One region of the Devosia sp. Root105 genome, then DNA from elsewhere that is predicted to be linked to it. Evidence: predicted binding sites of a transcription regulator. Region 1 holds the regulator's gene; the other holds the start of a gene.
What was found. The regulator LexA, encoded in region 1, represses DNA repair genes until DNA is damaged. The targets are predictions, from matches to a motif close to TGTTCNNNNTGTGTTCNG.
Positions count from the first base shown of each region.

Region 2: ASC68_RS01180 (DUF763 domain-containing protein) is a predicted target of LexA. The motif match lies at 5,366-5,383, and genes of this name have one in related genera.

Region 1 covers NZ_LMCR01000016.1:99,633-106,863, reverse strand. The annotation lists gene ASC68_RS16510 (ComEC/Rec2 family competence protein) at 1-442, shown strand, start outside; gene ASC68_RS16505 (beta-galactosidase) at 411-2,369, opposite strand; gene ASC68_RS16500 (SMP-30/gluconolactonase/LRE family protein) at 2,377-3,249, opposite strand; gene ASC68_RS16495 (2-dehydro-3-deoxy-6-phosphogalactonate aldolase) at 3,246-3,857, opposite strand; gene ASC68_RS16490 (2-dehydro-3-deoxygalactonokinase) at 3,861-4,766, opposite strand; gene lexA (transcriptional repressor LexA) at 5,037-5,759, opposite strand; gene ASC68_RS16480 (winged helix-turn-helix domain-containing protein) at 5,909-7,231, opposite strand, start outside.
Region 2 covers NZ_LMCR01000001.1:241,412-248,642, reverse strand. The annotation lists gene ASC68_RS01195 (metalloregulator ArsR/SmtB family transcription factor) at 1-296, shown strand, start outside; gene ASC68_RS01190 (alpha-N-arabinofuranosidase) at 462-2,018, shown strand; gene ASC68_RS01185 (autotransporter domain-containing protein) at 2,522-5,185, shown strand; gene ASC68_RS01180 (DUF763 domain-containing protein) at 5,419-6,681, shown strand; gene ASC68_RS01175 (hypothetical protein) at 6,719-7,231, shown strand, end outside.

The DNA of each region.
Region 1 (7,231 bases):
CGCCGTTGATCGTCCGCCTGATGTCCTTATCGCGGACACCACGCAGGCGGTGGCTTTACGGGGCGACGCGGGCCTGCAACTGGTGGCGGGCAAAGCCGACAGCTTTGCCGTCGGCGTGTGGCGCGAGACCTATGGCGAGGCCATTGAACCCGGCGCGCTGCTCAGCTGCGACAGTATCGGCTGCTTTGGCGCCAGCAGCCGGGGCTTCACCGTATCGATCGTGCGGGACCCGGCCGGCTTCTACGAGGATTGCGGCATGGCCGATCTCCTGATCGCCCGCCGGGCCATCCCAGCCAACTGCGCGGCCGATACGGTGATCGACGCAGCTGCGCTGGCCCGCGGCGGGGTGCAGTGGCTACGCTGGGATGAAGCGCGGGGCGGTTTCGAAATCCGCCCCGCTATTCCGCAACTCAGCCGGCCGTGGCGAGCAACGCTACCGTAACCCCGGCCGCTTCGATCTGGGCGCCGCCCAGCACATAGCCCTGCTCGTCGGGCGCCGCAGTCAGGTTTGCCACAGTGTCGCCGTAGTTAAAGTAAACGCGCCATTTACCTCTGCTGCGGCAGCGCACGCCGGCGGGGAGGTTGAGCGTCGGAACATCGGCTTCGGTGAGCAGGTGGTCGACGATCCGCTGCATCAGGGCGCGATCGCCGCTGGCTGCCAGGTAATTGAGCTTTCCCTGCGCTACCAGCACCGGGAAATCCTCTTCGTCCTCGATGACGATCTCAGCCCGGGTGTCGAGCCGCTCACGCCAATGGCCGACGGCGCCGCCACCCTTGACCGAAACCGTGCGGCGGGGATCGGTGCTGTCGACGCGCGCTACCTTTGCGTCGAGGAGGTTCTGCGGCAGGTCTGGACCAAGGCCGGTGGGGATGGAGAAGTTCTCGGTCTTCGAGCCGGTGCGCGGACCGATCAGCAGGTGGCCGTCAAAATTCTCGATGGCGGTGCGGAGCTGGTCGTTCCAGGCGAACAGCGCCGGGATCACCACCAGGTCATAACCAGAGAAATCGGTGGTCGAAGGCGGCAGGATATCGACGTCGACGCCGCGCTTGCGCAGCGGCACATAGACGTTGCGGACATGCTGGTGGTGCGAGAACCCCTTGGCCTGCGGTTGGATCCGCCATGCCCATTCGCTCTGGTAATCGTAGACGATGGCGACGCGGCCCTTGTTGGCCACCCCATCGATGCCGAGCCGCTTGAGTTCCTCTGCGACTTGCTTGGCCTCATGGTAGGCCGGGGCCGGCTGGCTGTCGGGACGCAAGAGGCCCGCATGCATCTGCTCCTGCGCGAACGGCGCCTGCCGCCAGCGGAAGTACGACACCACCTCGGCGCCGTGCGCGAAGGCTTCCCAGGCCCATAGGCGAGCCATGCCGGGCAGGGGATCGGGGTTGTACTCGGCCCAGTTCACCGGACCGGGTTGCTGCTCCATGATCCACCAGCGGCCATGGCCGACGGCACGGTAGATGTCGTGCTGCAGGCCCTGCGCGTCCGGTTCGCCCTGGCGGAAATACGCAGCCTTCACTTCGTCGGATTCATTGGAAACCGCGAGATGGCCGATCGGGTAGGAGTCCCAGCTCGCCACATCGAGGGTCTCGGCCACTTCGTAGTGATCGAACTCGGTGAAGCGGCCCATGAAGTTGTGGATCACCGGCAGATCTGGACGTGCGGCCTTCATCAGGTCGTACTGCGTCTTGTTGAACGCAGCGACCTGCGCGGAGGAGTAGCGGCGGAAATCGAGACAGGCTGCCGGCGCGGCCTCGGTCACCGTCAGGTTCGGCGGGTCGATTTGCTCGAAGTTGTTGTACTCCATCGACCAGAACACGTTGCCCCAGGCGGTGTTCAGCGCATCGATGGACTTGTACTTGTCTTTCAGCCAGAGCCGGAAACCAAGCGCGGCGGCTTTGGAGTAGGAGTGCACGGTGTCGTGGCAGCCATACTCGTTGTCGGTCTGCCAGCCGGCGAGCGCCTGGTGCTGGCCGACCTGGTCGATCAGCAGCCGGGTAATGCGGGCGCATTCACGCCGATAGCCCAGATGCGAGAAGTCGTAGTGTCGCCGCGAACCAAAGCCGCGCGGCCGGCCATCACGGTCGACCGCCAGCATGTCGGGCATCTTGTCGAGCAGCCAGCGCGGCGGCGTGGCCGTGGGCGTGCCGACGATGACCTTCAGGCCATGCTTGCCGAGCACATCCATGGCAGCCACCAGCCAGCCGAAGTCCATCTCGTTCGGCCTGGGCTCGAGCCGCGACCAGGCGAACTCGCCGATGCGGACATACTGGATGCCGATTTCCGCCATGCGGCGCGCGTCATCCTCCCACCATTCGACGGGCCAGTGTTCGGGGTAGTAGCAGACGCCGACAGCGGGAAAAGACACGTGAAACTCAGAGCTTGAGGAAGGGTTCGGCGATGCCGGGCACGTCGAGCGCCACGGCGAAAACGCTGCCCGCATGCGGCTCGCGTTCGATCTCTGCGGGCGTCATGTGTTCGCGCGCCGTGGTGATGTAGAGGGTCTTGAGGTCGCTGCCGCCAAAGGCCGGGCAGCTCACCTGGCTGACGCCGGGCACCTCGACCACCTTGTCGAGCTTGCCGTCGGGCGAGATGCGGATGACCTTGCCGCCGCCCCAGCGGGCATTCCACAGATAGCCCTCGGAGTCGACCACCGAGCCATCGGCGCCGCCAGGGCCGTCCATGGTGAAGAAGTCTTCCCACGGCCCGGCCGGCAGGCCGGTCTCCGGGTCGGTGGCGCATTTGACGATCATCTTGCCGGCGTCCGTGAAGTAGGCGGTGCGGCCGTCGGGCGAAAAGCAGATCGAGTTGGGGATGCGGATGTTCTCGATCACCTTGGTGGTCTGCCCGGCACGGTACTGGTAGACGCCGCCGACACCCGCTTCGGCTTTGCGGCCCATGGTGCCGATCCAGAAGCCACCGGTGCGGTCGACGCGGCTGTCATTGGTGCGGTTGGTCGGAACGTCGCCGTCGATCTCGGCGATCACCGAGGTCGTGTCGGTCAGGAAGTCGTAGCGGAGCAGGGCGCCCGACTGGGCGATTGCAAGGCTCTGCTTGTCGATCACCGCGCCGGCGCTGACGGTGTCCTTGAAGGTGATGCGGTCGACGATGTGGCCATCGGTTCCGGCGCTCAGCATGGTCTGGTTGAGGATATCGAACCAGAACAGGCGCTCGAGCAGCGGGTGCCAGAACGGGCCTTCGCCCAGCTCGCAGCGGCTATCGACAAAGAGCTCGGCCTTGGTGTTCATCGCGGTTTTCCCTGGTCATAGGCAGCGACGGCCGCGGTGGCGCGCAATGCCACATCCGCGGCGGACATGCCGGGCTTGAAAATGTAGGTGCCGAGACCGAAGCCGGCGCAGCCGGCGGCGAAGTACTCGGTGAAATTATCGGGATTGGCGCCCCCGACGGCGTAAAGCGGAATGTCGGATGGCAGTACGGCCTTCATCGCCTTGATGCCCTTGGGGCCCAGCACTTCGGCCGGAAAGAACTTGAGGCCCGTGGCGCCCGAGCGGATGGCGGTGAAGGCGTCGGTGGGCGAGAAGACGCCCGGATACGAGGTCATGCCGCGCTCGATGGTGGCGCCGATCACCGAGGGATTGGTGTCGGGGGAGACGACGAACTGGCCGCCGGCATCAGCAACGGCATCGACGTCGGCGCGGCTCAGCACGGTGCCGGCGCCGATCAGCGCCCGGCCCTCGAACACCTTGGCGGCATCCTCGATGGAGCGCAGCGCCTCCGGCGAGTTCAGCGGCACCTCGATCATGGTGATGCCGGCGAGCACCAGGGCGTCGCAGACTTCGAGGGTTTCAGGAGGGGTGATGCCGCGAAGGATCGCGATGATGTGTCGGTGGGTCATGGTCTATGCCTGTCTTGCAGCCTTGAGGCCAGCGAGGGTGGCGTCGGTGGCGTCGATGATGCGGGTGCTGGCGCCCAGCCGGGCGAAGGCCATCTGGTAGAGCCCGCAAAGGCCGACGCTGCCGACCAAGGGGATCTCGGCTGCGCCGATCCAATCGCGCTGGCCGCCGATTTCAGCGCCGATGAGCAGACCCGACAGGAAACCGGCGCACCATGGTGCGCTGCGTCCCGAGAGGAGCGAACCGGCGCGAACCTTGAACAGCGTGGCAGTCAGCCGTTCGGGACGTTCCAGCCCCTGATCGAGGCCTGCTTCGAAGCCGCGCTCCCGATCTTCGCCTTCGAGTTCGCCACCCAGCGAGTGACGCAGCACCGAGTGGGTGCGCAGCAGTTCGAAGATCTCGCCGGTCATGGCGCTCGAGAAGCGCTCGAGCCTGGTGCCAGAGAGGAGCGCCCATTTGCTGTGGGTGCCGGGCATCACCGCCAGACCGGAGAAGCCCGGGAGCAACGATGACAGGCCCAGCAACTGGGTTTCCTCGCCGCGCATCACGTCCTCGGCGCCGACATCACGCAGGCAGACGCCGGGAAGAATGCGGGGGTTGAGCGGACCGGGCATGTCGGGCGCCACCGCGCCTTGAACGAGGCGACCAAGCTCGGCCGGCGCGTCGAGATAGGGGGCCTCGATCCAGCCCTGGCGGGCGCCGGCCATGCCGCAGATCAGCACGTCTTCGACATCCTCGGCGACACCGCTGAGCAGCGAGGTCAGCACATCGGGGTATTGTTCGCGGCTGAGGCGACCCATGCCATCCGGCGACGAGCGCGCGAAGGCGATCTCGCCGGCGGCGTCGATGCCCCATGCGCGCAGATTGGAAGTGCCCCAATCAACGGCGACCCATTCGACCTCTGCTGCCAAAACCTTCTCCCTGGCGCTGCACGTTTGCTGCGCACCGCCATGCCGCTAAAGCGCGATCGGGAAGGTTGTCCACTCTCCTGGTACGATCGCGACGGCCATTTGCATGGAGGCGCTGCCCGAGGATGCCTGAAGCCTCCCTTGGCGGCGCGGACCGTAACGTCTTTGCCGGCCCGGCCCTAGTGCAAATATCGGCGGGGAGGTTCGGTTTCATAAGAAAAAGGGCCGGCAAGGCTGCCGGCCCAAGGACCCGATTGGCGGTGGGTCTGGAGGTCAGTATTTGCGCAAGAGGCCAACCAGCCGGCCCTGCACCTTCACCCGGTCAGGCGGGAAGATGCGGGTCTCGTAGGCCGGGTTGGCCGCTTCGAGCGCAACGGAGTTGCCGCGGCGGCGAAGCCGCTTCAGCGTCGCTTCCTCGTCATCGACGAGGGCGACCACGATCTCGCCGGTCGAGGCCGCGTCCTGCTTCTTGATCAGCACGGTGTCGCCATCGAAGATGCCGGCGTCGATCATCGAATCGCCGCGGACTTCCAGTGCATAGTGCTCACCAGGCCCCAGCATTTCAGGCGGCACCATGATGGAGTGGCTGTGGGTCTGGATCGCTTCGATCGGCGTGCCTGCCGCGATGCGGCCCATTACCGGGATCGTCACCGCCCGATAGGAGTCGGCATTGACCACCGGTGCCGAGGGGCGGGCCGGAGGCGCCGACACCTTGCCGAGGTTACCCTCGATGACCGAGGGCTCGAAGCGGGCCTTGCGACCACCGAGCGAGGGGTTCATCGAATCCGGCAGCTTGATCACCTCGAGCGCGCGGGCCCGGTTGGGCAGGCGCCGGATGAAGCCACGCTCTTCCAGCGCGGTGATCAACCGATGGATGCCGGACTTGCTCCTCAGGTCGAGCGCGTCCTTCATCTCGTCGAACGAGGGTGGGATGCCGGACTCTTTCATCCGCTCGTGGATGAACATCAGCAGTTCGTGTTGCTTGCGCGTAAGCATGGGCGGCTCCGTGAGCAGAATCGGAACAAAGACTGAACGTGTTATACGTGTTCCAGTTATGTTCTGCAATCGAGCGGTGAATATTGCGTTACGATTGGGGGCGCAGCGAGCGGAATGAGCAGGTGTCGGGTCCAGGAACGCCGCTGCTGTCACCCATTGGCGAGGCGGCGGAGGAGGGCCGTGGCGGCAAGGAGGTCCGAGGTAGCCTTGCCTTCGGTGAAGGCGTGGTGAGTGCCGGCAAGGAGCTCGTAGGCGGCAGTCCGCCGGTCCCTCGACCACAGGCGTGCGAGGCTCATCGTGGCCCTCAGTTCCCAGGCGAGCGCTCCCTGGGTTCGAGCGAGATCGATGGCCTCCCGCAGCAGCCGCGTGCCGGCCTCGATATCGCCATCGGCGACCCTCGCGAGGGCGAAGGCCCGCAGGATCTCGGGTCGGCACCAGCCGCTGCTGTGTTCGGGGGAGAGCTTCAGCCCGCGCAGCGAGCCGGTGAGCGTCACCCAGGTCTCGGCCTGCAGGAAGCTCGCCGGCTGCAACAGGATGGCGCTTTCGCTGCGACGGCCTTCGCGGACGGCGATGTGGATCATCACCTTGCGGTAGAGATCGGCCCATGAGGTCCAGAGCGGCAGCCCGGCATGCTCGGCCGCGCGCTCCAGTTGCGTGATGTAGCCAACGGCTCGGTCATCCTCGCCGTACCACAGCAGCAAAGGGCAGGCGCCCAGGCCAATCGCTTCGCAGAGGGCCCAGGGACCTTGCTCGGCCGCGAAGTTCAGCGCCTCGAACAGCAGGTGGCGGGATTGGTCGGGCTTGCCCAGCAGCCACAGCCGGCGCGCCTCCAGGACGCGCAGGGCGCCCCTCGGCGGGGAGGTCAGAATGGCGAGCGGCGCCGGCAATTGCCAGTCGGGGCCAGCGATCATGGCGTTGGCGAGGCGGGCCGAGGCGGCATGGTCGCCGGCATAGTGCAGCGCCTCAGCCTGCAACCGGTCCGCGGTTTGCGCCAGATCGCGACGTCCGGCAGCGCGGGCATTGGCAAGAGCCGCCTGCGACAGCCCGGCGGAGCGCTGGAGGTGACCGGTGCGCAGCGCCAGGGCCGAGCGGACCAGCAGAAGTTCCGCATCGGCCCATGCGGCGGCCATGGTGCGGCCAAGGCGGGCCGCCTCGAGCAAGTGCCGGCCTTCGATGCGCAGCGGACCGGCGCGATCTTCCGTCAGCGTCGCCAGTTGCAGATGCAGCCGGAACCGCAGTTTGGCTGGCAGAAGCGCTCCGGCCCGTAGAGCTGTCACGGCGCGGCTACGCATCTCGTCATAGTGGCCACCCCGCAGCAGCAGGGGGCTCGCATGGGCCGCGAGGAGGGCGCCGGCGTCCAGGTCGCCATGCGGCGAAAGGCACCGGTCGAGTGCCTCGCGGACCTCCTCGACCAGGTCGCCATGCCGTTCCAGCCACTCGGCACGTGACAGCTTCTGCCACGCCTCGAGGGC
Region 2 (7,231 bases), on a different contig from region 1:
CCTCGCCCGGCGATTTCGGCGACAAGCGCGGCGTCTACACCCCGGATTGGTGGAAGCTGAAGGGCAGTCAGTACGGCAAGCTCAAGAGTTTCCGCGTCAACGGGACGGGGACCTATGTCGACGGCATGAAGATCTCGCCGGTCTCGCTGAAGGACCTCGATCTCGACACCCACCACTCGATCCGGCTCCGGGTCGGGGTGAAGGAAGATGCCAAGCACCCCGGCGGCATCAACATTTTCGGGCGCGGCTTCGGCAATTACGATCAGGACATCGTGCTCCGGATCGAGACGGAGTGAGCAGAGGCGCATAGCGGGTGGCGATGGCGAGCAGGCAGGGAGCCTGTTTCGCGCGACATGCCATTCGCCGCGCACGACTCGCCACCCGCCCCTTGACGCGCCGCGACCTGTTCCATATCAAGCTAGGCGATATAGATCACCAAAGCTGGTGACATGGAGGAGCGTATGCGGGCGACGGTAACGGCGCACAAGGACTATACCATCTCGAAGATCGACGACCGGGTGTACGGGGCTTTCCTCGAACATCTCGGCCGCGCCATCTATACCGGCATCTACGAGCCCGGCCACGCCACCGCCGACAAGAACGGCATGCGCGGCGACGTCGCCCAACTGGTGCGCGACCTCAAGGTGCCGATGGTCCGCTATCCCGGCGGCAACTTCGTGTCGGCCTATAACTGGGAAGATGGCGTGGGGCCGCGCGAGCAACGCCCGACCCGGCTCGACCTCGCCTGGCACACCTCCGACAGCAACGCCGTGGGCGTTCACGAATTCGCCGACTGGTGTGAGCTGGTCGACACCGAGATGATGCTCGCCATCAACCTCGGTTCGCGCGGCCTCGACGATGCCCGCAACTTCCTCGAATACGTCAACGGCCCGACCGGTTCGTACTGGGGCGACCTCAGAAAGAAGAACGGTCGCGCCGATCCGTTCAACGTCAAGCTCTGGTGCCTCGGCAACGAGATGGACGGCCCCTGGCAGGTCGGTCACAAGACCGCCCACGAATATGGCCGCCTCGCCAACGAAGTCGCCAAGACCATGCGTGCCTTCGACAAGAAGCTCGAGCTGATCGTCTGCGGTTCGTCGCATGCGAACATGCCGACCTATCCCGATTGGGAACGCGAGGTGCTCGAGCACACCTACGACAATGTCGACCACATCTCATTGCACATGTACTTCGCCAACCGCGAGAACGAGCGTGCCCTGGCCGAAGGCGGCACCGCTGAGGTGCTGGCCAAGAACACTGCCAACTACCTGGCGCTCAACGAAAAGCTCGACCGCTACATCGCCACGGTGGCCTCGACCATCAGCTTCGTGAAGTCGAAGAAGCGCAGTAAGCACGACGTTTATATCAGCTTCGACGAGTGGAACGTCTGGTACCACTCCAACAAGCAGGATCGTAAGATCCTCGATGGCAATGACGGCTGGCCGCATGCGCCGCGCCTGCTCGAAGACATCTACAACTTCGAGGATGTGCTGCAGGTCGGCCTGATCCTCAACACCTTCATCCGCCGCTCCGACGTGGTGAAGCTCGCCTGTATCGCCCAGCTGGTGAACGTCATCGCGCCGATCATGACCGACCCCAAGGGGCAGGCCTGGCGGCAGACCATCTACTACCCGTACTATTTCGCCTCGGTCTATGGCCGCGGCACGGCGCTGCAGCTGGCGATCAACACCCCCGGCTATGACGCGGAGCACGGCGACAATATCGGCTATGTCGACGTCTCGGGTGTCCACAACCAGGAAGATGGCACCATCAGCTTCTTCGCAGTGAACCGTCACGCCACCGAAGCGATCGATGTCGACCTGAGCCTCGAAGGCTTTGGCGCTGCAACGGTGATCGACCACCAGGTGATGACCCACGCGAACCTGCGCGCCGTCAACACTGCCACCGAGCAGACCAATGTCGCCCCGTCCAAGGGTTCGGGCGCCAAGGTCGACGGCAAGGTGCTGAGTGTGAAGCTCCAGCCCCACTCCTACCAGATGATCCGCGTGAAGGTCTGAGGCCTGCCGCACGGCGGCCCCGGCCGTCGTCCGTCAAGCACCGGTGCGGGCTGACCCCCACCCCTGTCCCCTCCCCCAAACAGGGGGAGGGAGACCAAAACACTGGCATTCGTGAGAGCGTCTCCCTCCCCATGTTTAGGGGGAGGGATCAATGGTGGGGGTCAGCCCGCGCCGGACGTGCATTAGCCTTTGCCCCCATCCGCAAAGCATGATTGGGTCCGCCGCTGCAGCGAGACCCATGCTGTGGCGAAATTGATCAACTACAGCTTCGTGCTCCGCGAGCTCGGCTGTGACGGCTGGGTCGGCTGCGAATACCGCCCGCTGGCCGGGACCAGCGCCGGCCTCGGCTGCCGTTACCGCTGAGGCACATCGTTGGCGCGTCGGCGCGGGCCATCTGAGGGCATCGCCCCGAGTTGCCCCGGCCTGCCCCGAGTGACCAGCTACGCCGGCCGCGGCAGCCCTTCTAGGCTCGATCCACTTGGTCGGGTTCGGGCAGTGGGGCAATGGGGTCTTCGGGGGGTTGGCGGCGCCTGTTCGCCGCAACGCTGGCAGTCGAGCTGTCGCTCGCCATGATGCTGGCGCCGGCACGGGCGGCCGATGTCGACATTTCCACCAGCACCACCACCGGGGTGAACCTCAACCTCTATGCCGGTACCACGGTCGACATCCTCTCGGGCGTCGCGGTCAGCAACACCCTGGGCGGGCCGACGGTAAGCGGCACCGGCACCTGGACGCTTGGCAACCACGGCAGCGTCACCGGGCAGATCAAGCTCGACGGCGCCGGCTCCATGGTCACCAATTCTGGCCTCGTTACCGGCGGCAATGCCATCACGCTGCTCGGCGGCGGCACCGTGGTCAACGAGCTGGGCGCGACCATTAACGCCACCAGCAGCGGTATCAGCATCGGCAAGTTCCCCAGCGGCGGGAACCCCGGCGTCGGCCCGGGCGTCGTCGTCAATTCCGGCACCATCACCCAGGTCGTCGCCGGCGGCGACCTGGTGCTGCTGCAGTTCGGCGGCTCAGTGACCAACACCGCCACCGGCGTGATCACCGGCAACAGTTCCGGCAACGCCGTATCGATCGGCCAGGGCAGCGAGCGCACGGTGATCAACTCGGGCTCGATCATCAACACGCGGCTGACCGGCTTCTCCACCGGCGTGTTCGTGCAGGGTGGGCCGAGCATCATCACCAACAACGCCGGCGCCGTGATCAAGGGCGGCTATAATGGCGTCTATGCCAGCGCCACCGGGGTGCTGACGTTCAGTAATGCCGGCACCGTCGAATCGACCGGCAGCAGCGCCAGTTCCAAGGCAGTGGAGGCGACCGGCGGCGGCACTTTCCTCAACTCCGGCACCATCAGGTCGGCAGCGGGCGACGGGCTCTACCTCAACGCCGCCGGCACGGTGACCAACTCTGGCACCATCACCGGCGCCGTCAACGCCATCAACTTCAACGGCAGCAGCACCCGCACCCTGAAGCTCGATACCGGCTCGGTGCTCAACGGGCTGGTAAAGGGCGGCACCGGCACCGACAACCTGATCCTTCTCGGAACCGGCAGCGAAAGCGTCGCCAAGTTCCTCAACTTCGATACCCTGTCCATGCAGGGCAGCGCCTGGACGCTGAACGACGCCGGCAGCTTTTCGACCAGTGCCGAGGTGCAGGCCGGCGTGCTGAGCATTCTGGGCACGCTCACCAGTCCGACGATCGAGATCCGGGCGCTCGGCACGGTCAAGGGCACCGGCACGCTGGCGGGCGCGGTGAACAATGCCGGCACCGTCGACGTCTCGGCCGGCACGCTGAACGTCAGCGGCAGCTATGCCAACGAGGCGGGCGGCACCTTCAGGGTCGGCGTTACGCCCGCGGCGGCCGCCGGGCATCTCGCCGTCTCGGGCGTCGCCATGCTGGCCGGCGGCACGGTCAGCGTCACGGCCGCGAGCGGCTCCTATGCGCTGGGCAGCGCCTATCAGATCCTCACCGCCTCGAGCGTCAACGGCGCGTTCACCGGCCTCGTCGACGACTCGGCGTTCCTGCAGTTCGTGCTCGACTACGACACACCCGGCGAGGTGTGGCTGCGCGTTTCGGCGATCGCCAACCTCCCTGCGATCGCCGAGACGCCAAACCAACTCGCCACCGCCACCGCGCTACAGGCGCTGCCATCGAGCCCGCTGTTCGATGTCGTGGTGCCGCTGAACACCGCCGATGCGCTCGAGGCCTTCGACGATCTCTCGGGCGAGGTGCATGCCTCACTGTTGCGGGCCCTGGCCGATGCCAGCCGACACCCGCGTGACGTAGGCCTGGACCGGGTCGATGCCGCATTCGCCGCGCTTGCCGAAAGCCAGGTCGGCGCGCGCAACGTCTGGGCCCGCGGCTACGGCGGCGCCGGCACGGTGGATGGCGACGGCAACGCCGCCGGCTTCGACTTCGGTGCCGGCGGCTTGCTGCTCGGCGCTGACGGCTTGGTGAGCCGTGAGGTGTTCCTCGGCGTATTGGCGGGGATCGGTGGGGTCGCGGTCGACCTGCCCGAGCGGGACTCGCGGGCCGAAGCGACCACCTACCAGCTTGGCCTCTATGGCGGCGCGGCGCTGGGCGAAGTACGGCTGGCATTCGGCGCCGGTTTGGCTTCGAACCAGGTGTCGGTGACCCGCACCCCGAGCTTCACCGGCTTCAGCGAGACGGTCACGACGGACTACGCTACGACGACGGCGCAACTGTTCGGCGAACTCGGCTATGCGTTCGAACTCGGTGAGGTGACGCTGACGCCGTTTGTCCGCGCCGCGCTGATCGGCCAGTCGGGCGGGCGTTACGGCGAGAGCGGCGGCAACGCGGCCCTGAGCGGCGCTTCAGAAGACATCGGGGCGGCAGTGCTGACCGCCGGTCTCAAGGCGGCGCGCCGCTTCGTGCTCGGTGATGGCCTGGTGGTCGCCGCTCGCGGCAGCATCGCGCTGCAGCGCACCACCGGCGACCAGCCGACCGCCACGCACGGTTTTGCCGGCGGCACGCCATTCACGGTGAGCGGGGTCAAGCCGGATGACACCGCATTGCTGCTCGAAGCCGGGCTCGGCACCGAGCTGGCGCCGGGCGTGAGCCTCGATCTCGGCTACCAGGGCCAGTTCGGCAGCGCGCAATCGGCCCAGGCGGTGAAGCTCACGCTGTCGGGGAGGTTCTGAGACGCGGCCCCAGGGTCGGTGCGGGCTGCCCCCAGTACGTTCCACCTACTCGATGTCATCCCAGCGAAAGCTGGGACCCAACTCACAGCCTGCGCCAGCGGAAGGATGGGTCCCAGCTTTCGCCGGGATGACATCCGGTGGGGAGGGGAGGCTGAGCATAGCTCCGGCTCGCAGTCAGTTTGTTTCTCTTTTGTTCCCATGCTACAATCGTGGGCGAACAAGGAAAACACCCCATGGCCAATCGAGGCGGGAGCGCCGATCTGCCCTTGCATGGCGGGCGGGTGCCGAAATGGCTGAGCGAACGCATGGCACGGCTCGGCGCGGTGATCTGCCAGGCCATCGTCATGGAATATGGCCGCGACGAGCTGCTGAGCCGGCTGGCCCATCCGTTCTGGTTCCAGTCGTTCGGTGCGGTGATGGGGATGGATTGGCACTCCTCCGGCATCACCACCAGCGTGATCGGCGCGCTGAAGGGCGGCCTCCGGCCGCTGGAGCGCGAACTGGGCCTGCATGTCTGCGGCGGACGCGGCCGGCACTCGCGCAAAACCCCGGACGAACTGGTGGCGATCGGCAACCGCGTCGGCTTCGATGGGGCCGCTCTGGCCAAGGCCAGCCGGCTGGTCGCCAAGGTCGACAGCGCCGCGGTGCAGGACGGGTTCGAACTCTACCTCCACGGTTTCATCGTCGCCGATGACGGTCATTGGGTGGTGGTGCAGCAGGGCATGAAGGGCGATACGAAAACTGCGCGGCGCTACCACTGGCGCTCCGCGGGGCTGCGCAGTTTCGTCGAGCAGCCGCATGCGGCGATCGAAGGAGCGGGGCAGGGGACGATCGTCAACCTGACCGATGTTCGGGCGGCGCGCTCGCGCAGTTCGCAGGTCGATATCTTGGGCGGCATGGGACCGGATGCCATCGTGCGCGAGGTCGGTCGGATCGAGGGGATCGCCGAACCGACGCCGGTGGAAGACGATCAGCTCATGCTGCCGCATCTGGTGATGCCGGAGCACCACGATATCCGCCCCAAGGACGTGATGCTGCGCCGCCTGCACGGCAGCCTCGCCGCGGCGGCCGATCGGGCGCCCGCCGATTTCACCGAGCTGTTGCTGGTGCCCGGCGTTGGCGCGCGCACCGTGCGGGCGCTGGCCCAGGTGGCCGAGGTGGTGCACGGCGCACCACACCGCTTCGCCGACCCGGCCCGTTTCGCCATGGCGCATGGCGGCAAGGACAGCCATCCGTTCCCGGTACCGCTGAAAGTCTATGACGAGACCATCCGGGTGCTGAAATCGGCGGTCGGCAAGGCGAGGCTCGGCCGTGACGAGGAACTCGACGCGATCAAGCGGCTCGACCGGCAATCGCGCCAGCTCGAGGCCGGCGCCACCGGCCCGAGCTTTAACGAGTTCATTGCCGAGGAGCGGCGCCGGTCTCCCGAATATGGCGGCCGCACGGTGTTCGATGACCTGCCCAGCGCTTATGCCCGGGCCAAGATGCGGGTATAGCGATCGGGTCTGACCAGCGGACGCCCGAGAGATCAGCATGTCTACCGATGATCAGTTCACCCTCGTTTCGGCCGAGCAGCGGCCGGACCTGATCCCGGCATTCGCCGAGCTTGCAGCGCCGGTCTGGCCGGCCTTCATCGACGGCGACCGGGCGATCATCGAGTGTTGGGATCGCCTGTTCGATGCCGGCCTGTCCCGCTTCCAGTTCGTCGTGTTGCGCACCGGGCCCCGCGGAGCTGAACAGGTCGTGGCCAGCTCCAACAGCATTCCCTTCGCCTGGGCGCAGCCCGAGGACGATGCGTCCCTGTCCGATGACGGCTGGGATGCGGTGCTCAGCGCCGGCGTGGAGGCCTTTGTCGCCGGCCGGCCCGTCAACGCGCTCTCGGCGCTGTCGATCGTCGTGGCGCCCGAGCTTCGCGGCTCCGACTTGGCCGAGCGTCTGCTGCGCAACATGAAGGCCCGCGCCACAAAGGACGGCTTGCAGGCGCTGGTGGCGCCGGTCCGTCCGACACGGAAGCCGAGCTACCCGCTGACCTCGTTCGCCGACTAT